Linked DNA regions of Caldimonas brevitalea. The protein of the gene in region 2 interacts with the protein of the main gene of each other region in a pairwise test. Links are inferred from orthologs where the notes say so. Each region holds a gene or a part of one and is shown on either strand. Other genes may lie near its edges.

The links.
Region 1: the proteins of AAW51_RS01680 (region 2) and AAW51_RS07740 interact in binary tests that used the Escherichia coli proteins (3 or more experiments, as listed by UniProt). The link is inferred for Caldimonas brevitalea from one-to-one orthologs.

What each region holds. Positions count from the first base shown.
Region 1 is NZ_CP011371.1:1,759,906-1,763,108, forward strand. What follows is about bases 32-3,030. They hold AAW51_RS07740 (LytR/AlgR family response regulator transcription factor), read right to left. Parts: upstream 1,941-3,030; coding sequence 1,122-1,940; downstream 32-1,121. Other genes in these bases: AAW51_RS07735 (branched-chain amino acid ABC transporter substrate-binding protein), read right to left, coding at 32-957; AAW51_RS07745 (sensor histidine kinase), read right to left, coding at 1,912-3,030. Outside these bases: more of AAW51_RS07735, read right to left, coding at 1-31; more of AAW51_RS07745, read right to left, coding at 3,031-3,057; AAW51_RS07750 (DUF2306 domain-containing protein), read right to left, coding at 3,184-3,203. UniProt on the Escherichia coli protein: Member of the two-component regulatory system BtsS/BtsR, which is part of a nutrient-sensing regulatory network composed of BtsS/BtsR, the low-affinity pyruvate signaling system YpdA/YpdB and their respective target proteins, BtsT and YhjX.
Region 2 is NZ_CP011371.1:379,448-382,445, reverse strand. The notes cover bases 197-2,990. They hold AAW51_RS01680 (glutamate-5-semialdehyde dehydrogenase), read right to left. Parts: upstream 2,337-2,990; coding sequence 1,056-2,336; downstream 197-1,055. Other genes in these bases: AAW51_RS01675 (AEC family transporter), read right to left, coding at 2,391-2,990; queC (7-cyano-7-deazaguanine synthase QueC), read right to left, coding at 329-1,051; AAW51_RS01690 (LemA family protein), read right to left, coding at 197-256. Outside these bases: more of AAW51_RS01690, read right to left, coding at 1-196; more of AAW51_RS01675, read right to left, coding at 2,991-2,998. UniProt on the Escherichia coli protein: Catalyzes the NADPH-dependent reduction of L-glutamate 5-phosphate into L-glutamate 5-semialdehyde and phosphate. The product spontaneously undergoes cyclization to form 1-pyrroline-5-carboxylate.

The DNA of each region.
Region 1 (3,203 bases), 1.4 Mb from region 2 along the record:
CATGGCCGCGGTGAGGACGTAGACCGCGTCGTAGGCGTAGTGCGCGCCATACACCGGCTCGCTCTGGTAGGCATTCTGGTATTTGTCGAGGAAGGCCTTGCCCTGCAGGAACTCGCGCGTCTCGATGATGGGCGAGGTCGCGTAGACTGCCTTGATGGGCAGCGCCGCCTTGATCAGCTTGTCGGTCTTGATCGTGTCGCCGCCCAGGATCTGCATCTTGTGCAACCCGGCCTTCGCGAGTTGATCGATCAGCGCCAGCGTCTGGAAGTCGGCCAGCGTGGTGACGATCACGTCCACCTCGGCGGCCTTCAATTCGTCCACCAAAGCTTCGAATTCGGTCGTCTTGTCGTCGAGGGACTTGCGCACCGCCACGGGCTTGTTGCGCACCTTGATCTGCTCGGCCGCGCTGTCCGCCAGCCCCTTGCCGTAAGGCGTGTTGTCGTCGAGCACCCCATAGCGCCGGCCGTTCAGGCCGGTCGCGGCATAAGAACCCATCGCCTTGGCCTGCAACGCATCGTTGGCGACCAGGCGCAAGGTGGTGGGCAGGCCCATGCGGGTGTACTCGGGCTTGGTCGAGATGGCCAGCTGAGGAATGTGGTGCTCCGCGTAGACCGGCGCCGCCGCCATGCTGACACCCGAGTTCAGATGGCCGACGACGGCTGATACTTTGGCGGCGGCCAGTTGCCGCGCGGCCGCCTTGCCGGTCTCGGCGTCGGCCTTGTCGTCGACCGCCACCACTTCGAGCTTGACCGGCTTGCCGTCGATCTTCAGGCCCTGCCGGTTGAGGTCGTTCACGGCCAGCTCCACCCCGCGGAGCATGTCCTGACCCAATGCCGCGAGCGGCCCGGACAAGGGTTGCGCCACGCCGATCTTGACGGTGTCCGGAATGGGTGAGCAGGCCGCAAGGGCCAGACTGATGGCGGTCAAGGCGCCCAGGCCGGGCAGGGAACGGAACATTCAGGTACTCCTCAGGTTGGCGCGATGATACGAAATGTAATCGCGCTGGCCGGGCCGGACTGCAGGTTTTGAGCCAAGATTGGCGATGAAACCCCCGATTCTGGTGGGTATCACCGCCGAAAAGGACGGCAAGTGAGTGCAACACTTCGTCCGCGATCGGGGTGTCACATTGCTTTGAAGCGCGTGGCGTAGAGCCGGCTGACGGCCAGCGTGCCTGCTCCGTCCTTCAGCACCAGGCTGAGTTTGCCGGTCTCATGTCGTTGTATGGAATGGATCGCGCTGGCCCGTACCACCGTGCCACGGTGCACCTGCCAGAACTGCTCTGCGTCAAGTTGGGGCAGCAGTTCGCGCAGCGCGGTGCGGATCAGATAGTCGCGCTCGGCCGTCACCACCCGCACGTACTTGTCCGCCGCTTCGAAATACAACACCTCGGCCACCGGGACGAGGTGGATGTGGTGGCCGACCGCTGCCTGCAGCACCTGCAGTGGCGCGGGCCGATGCGGGGACGATGGTATGTCCGCGTGTTGCAGCAGCAGACCGCGCAACTGTGCCAGCAGGGGGTCGGTGTGCACCGCCGCACCCGCCTGGCTGCGCCGGGCCAGCGTCTCGCGCAGCCGGGCACAGCACTGCGCCAGCCGGGCCGGTGCCACCGGTTTGAGCAGGTAGTCGACGGCCGCGGTCTCGAAGGCCTGCACCGCGTACTGGTCGTAAGCGGTGACGAACACGATGAGCGGCAGGTCGTTCGCGTCCTCGGGCCAATCCTCGGCCAGGGCCTGGGCGACCTCCAGTCCGCTCAGCCCCGGCATGCGGATGTCCAGGAAACAGACCGAGGGGCGCTGCGCCAGCGCCTGCTCGAGTGCAGCGGTACCGTTGGCGGCCAGCGGCAGCACCCGCAGCTCGGGCCAGGCCTTCGCCAGCTCGGTCTGCAGCGCATGGGCCAGCAAGGGTTCGTCTTCAGCGATCAGGGCGGTCGGCGGTGCCATCTCGGACGGTGTGAGGCAGGTGGATTTCGGCAACGGTGCCGGGCCCGGGCCCGGCCGCGGCGAGCCGCAGCGAGGCTCGGCCACCGTACACCGCCGCGAGGCGCTGGCGCACTTGTTCGAGCCCGAAGCCGGTGTGGTGGCGGCCAGCGGGTGCGCTCTGCAGCCCGACGCCGGTGTCTCGCACCACCAGCTTCAGCCCACCGTCGTCGCGGGCCGCCGACACCTCCAGCCGCCCGCCGTCGACCGCCGGCTCCAGCCCGTGCTGGATGGCGTTCTCGACGAGAGGCTGCAGCAGCAGCGGCGGCACCGGCTCGGCGGCCAGGTCGGCGGGCAACTCGAAATGCGCTTGCAGGCGCGGGCCCATGCGCACTTGCATCAACTGCAGGTAGTCGTCGAGGCGTGCGAACTCTGCCGCCAGGCTGTGCCACTCGGTGCGCGATGCGCTCAGGCTGGCGCGCAAGAAGGCGATCAGCCGGTCGAGCATGGCTTGCGCGGCTGGCGGGTCGAGCGCGATCAGGGCGCGCAGGTTGGCCAGCGTGTTGAACAGCATGTGCGGTTCGAGCTGGGCCTGCAGCAGCCGCAACTGGTGTTCGGTGGCGAGGCGGCGGGCGGCCTGGGCTTCGGCGTCCGCGCTCGAGACGCGGTTGGCGGAGTAGAAGAAATAGCTGGCGCCGACGGCCACCGCGAGGGACAGGCCCAGCAGCGACACGTACGCGGGCAGGCTGCCGGACGACGGCTGCACCGGGTGGCCGGTCAAGGCACGTGCCAGCTGGACGCCGAGGGGATAGGCCAGCGCGACGCCGCCGACCACGCAAACGGCCATCCAGCGCCAGCCGGGCCAGCCGTAGCGGGCGGGCGTGGACCCGGGGTCGGCGGCGTGCAGGCGGCGTGCCACGAGGATGCGGGAGACGTCGATGAACAACCAGCAGGGCACGCCGATGCACAGCGAGTAGGCGATGCTGACGCCGAGGTGCTGGCGTTGGGCTGCATAGACCGCGAGCCCGACAGCGATGCACATCACGGCGTTGACCGCGCCGCGCCGCAGCAACGGCCGCCACTGGGGGCCGGCGAGCGGTGACATCACGGCGGCGGTCGGGCGACCGATCGGATCGCTCATCGGGGAGCCTCCGTGCTCGGTACTGTGGAGCGAGCGCCTTCAGGCGGCCGGGCCGTGATCATGGTCACCATTGTCGTCAACTCGGCGCGCCGCGCTCGGTCGCGAGGAGCGGGGTGGCCGCCCGGCTCACATCAGCCCGAGCCATT
Region 2 (2,998 bases):
CATGGTCGGCCGCCGCATGCGCCTGGTTGCGCGCCGCGATGACGGCTTCCAGTGTTTCGCGTTCATGCGCGATGTAGCGCTTGGCCGTCTCGACCAGGTTGGGGATCAGGTCGTAGCGGCGTTTCAGCTGCACGTCGATCTGGGCAAAGGCATTGGCAATGGCGTTGCGCAAGCGCACCAGGCGGTTGTAAGCGCCCACCATCCAGAACAGCAGTACTGCGACCGCGACCCATCCCACAATCTGCGTTGTGCTCATCGCTTGTTCATCCATCAGCGGAAAGTCCCGCGACTCTACGACAGCCGCAGCACGGCTCCAAGCGGCGCCCGGCTACGGGTTGGCGTCGCGCGCCAGATAACCTTCGTAGCCGCGCCGGCGCAGTTCGCAGGCCGGGCAGCTGCCGCAACCGTGGCCCCATGGGTGGCGCTGCCCTCGCTCCCCCAGGTAGCAGGTGTGGGTGTGCTCGACGATCAACTCGTTGAGGGCATCACCCCCCAGCGTGTGCGACAAGGCCCAGGTCTGCGCCTTGTCGAGCCACATCAGCGGCGTCTCGATCACCAGCGGCCGGTCCATGCCCAGGCTCAGCGCCACCTGCAAGGCCTTGAGCGTGTTGTCGCGGCAATCGGGGTAGCCCGAGTAGTCGGTCTCGCACATGCCGCCGACCAGCACCGCGGCGCCGCGCCGGTAGGCGAGCGTCGCCGCGAAGCTCAGGAACAGCAGGTTGCGCCCGGGCACGAAGGTGTTGGGGAGGCCGCTGTCGGCCATTTCGATGGCGCGTTGCGAGGTCAGCGCGGTGTCGCTGATCTGGCCCAGCAGCGACAGGTCGAGCAGGTGGTCGGGGCCCAAACGTGCCGCCCACTTGGGAAACCGGGCCCGCAATTCGTTTAGCACCCGTGGCCGGCAGTCCAGCTCGATGCGGTGCCGCTGGCCATAGTCGAACCCCACCGTCTCGACCTGTGCATAACGCTGCAGCGCCCACGCAAGACACGCGGTCGAGTCTTGCCCGCCGGAAAACAGCACCAGTGCCGTACGACCGTCCAGTGCTGTTTGCACGTTGTCAGCTCCGCACTTCACCCTGGCCGAGCACGACGTACTTCATCGACGTCAGCCCCTCCAGCCCGACCGGGCCGCGCGCGTGGAACTTGTCGGTCGAAATGCCGATCTCGGCACCCAGGCCGTATTCGAAGCCATCGGCAAAGCGGGTCGATGCATTCACCATCACGCTGGCCGAGTCGACCTCGCGCAAGAAGCGCATCGCGTTGGGATGGTGCTCGGTCAGGATGGCGTCGGTGTGGTGCGAGCCGTAGCGGTTGATGTGCGCGATCGCCTCATCCAGGCTCTCCACCACCTTGACGCTGATGACGGGCGCCAGGTATTCCTCGGCCCAGTCCTGCTCGCTCGCGTCGGCCACCGTCGCACCCGGCAGCGGCTGCAACAGCGCCCGCGCCGCCGCATCGCAGCGCATCTCGACGCCCTTGGCGGCGAACACGGCGCCGATGCGCGGCAAGAACGCCGGCGCGATGGCCGCATGCACCAGCAGCGATTCCGCGGCGTTGCAGGGGCTGTATTTCTGCGTCTTGGCGTTGTCGGTCACCTTGACCGCCAGGTCGAGGTCGGCGCTCGCATCGACATACACGTGGCAATTGCCGTCGAGGTGTTTGATCACCGGCACCGTGGCCTCGCGGCTGATGCGCTCGATCAGCGATTTGCCGCCGCGCGGGATGATCAAATCGACATGCTCGGGCATCGAGATCAGCCGGCCGACCGCGGCACGGTCGGTGGTCTCGATCAGCTGCACGCCCTCGGCCGGCAGGCCGGCCTCACGCAGCGCCTGCTGCACCAAACGCCACAGCGCCAGGTTGGAGTGGATGGCCTCGGAGCCGCCGCGCAGCACGCAGGCGTTGCCGCTCTTGATGCCCAGCGACGACGCTTCGATGGTGACGTTGGGGCGGCTCTCGTAGATCATGCCGAACACGCCGATCGGCACCCGCATCTGGCCGACGCTGATGCCGGTGGGCCGGCGCCGCAAATTGGTGATCTCGCCCACCGGGTCGGGCAGCGCCGCGACCTGCACGCAGTTCTCGGCCATCTGCGAGATGACCTTGTCGTTCAAGCGCAGCCGGTCGACCATCGGTGCCGCCAGCCCGTTGCGCTCGGCAGCGGCGATGTCTTTGGCGTTCTCGGCCTGCAGCGTCTCGCGCTGCTCGCCGATCAGTGCGGCCAGCCGCAGCAGCGCGCCATTCTTCGCAGCCGTCGACGCGGCCGCCATCTGCGTGGCGGCGGCCCGGGCGGCGGCGCCCACATGGGCCATGTAGGCCTGGATGTCGGTGGAGGTCATGGGCGAGATTGTCGCAAACCCGGCGGCCGGGCGCAGCGGGGCGGTCGGCGGCGCCTACAAGGCCGCCGCCAGCGTCAGCCACAGCGGCGCGCCCAGCACGAAGCCCAGCGTCGAGACGACGATGGCGGCGGTGGTCTCGCCCTCCTGCGTGCGGTAGCGCTGCGCAAACATCAGCGCATTGCTGCCGGTGGGCAGGGCCGCCGCCATCACGATCACCGTCAACGGCAGGCCGTCGAGCCCGGCGGCGTAGCGCCCGACCAGCAGCACCAGCAGCGGCAGGGCGAGCAGCTTGGCGGCGGCCAAGGTCGCGGCGCTGGTCGCAGCGCCCTGAAGACCGTAATGCGCGAGCGACATGCCGATGCCGACCAGACACACCGGCACCACCGCCTCGCCCAGCATCTGCAGCACGCCGTCGACCGGTTCGGCGATCGGCCAGCCGGTCAGGTTCCAGGCCAGGCCGGCCAGCACCGGCAGCACCACCGGGTGGATCACGGTGTTGCGCACCGTCAGCCCCAGCATGCGGCGGAGGTCCGCGCGGCTGCCCTGTTCGCGCGCGGCCGCCTTGGCCACGTCCAGCTCGACCAGCACGGTCACGACCGACAGCAGCGTCAGGGCATGCACGCTGACGATGGCCAGGTGAATCGACAGCCCGCGCTCGCCGA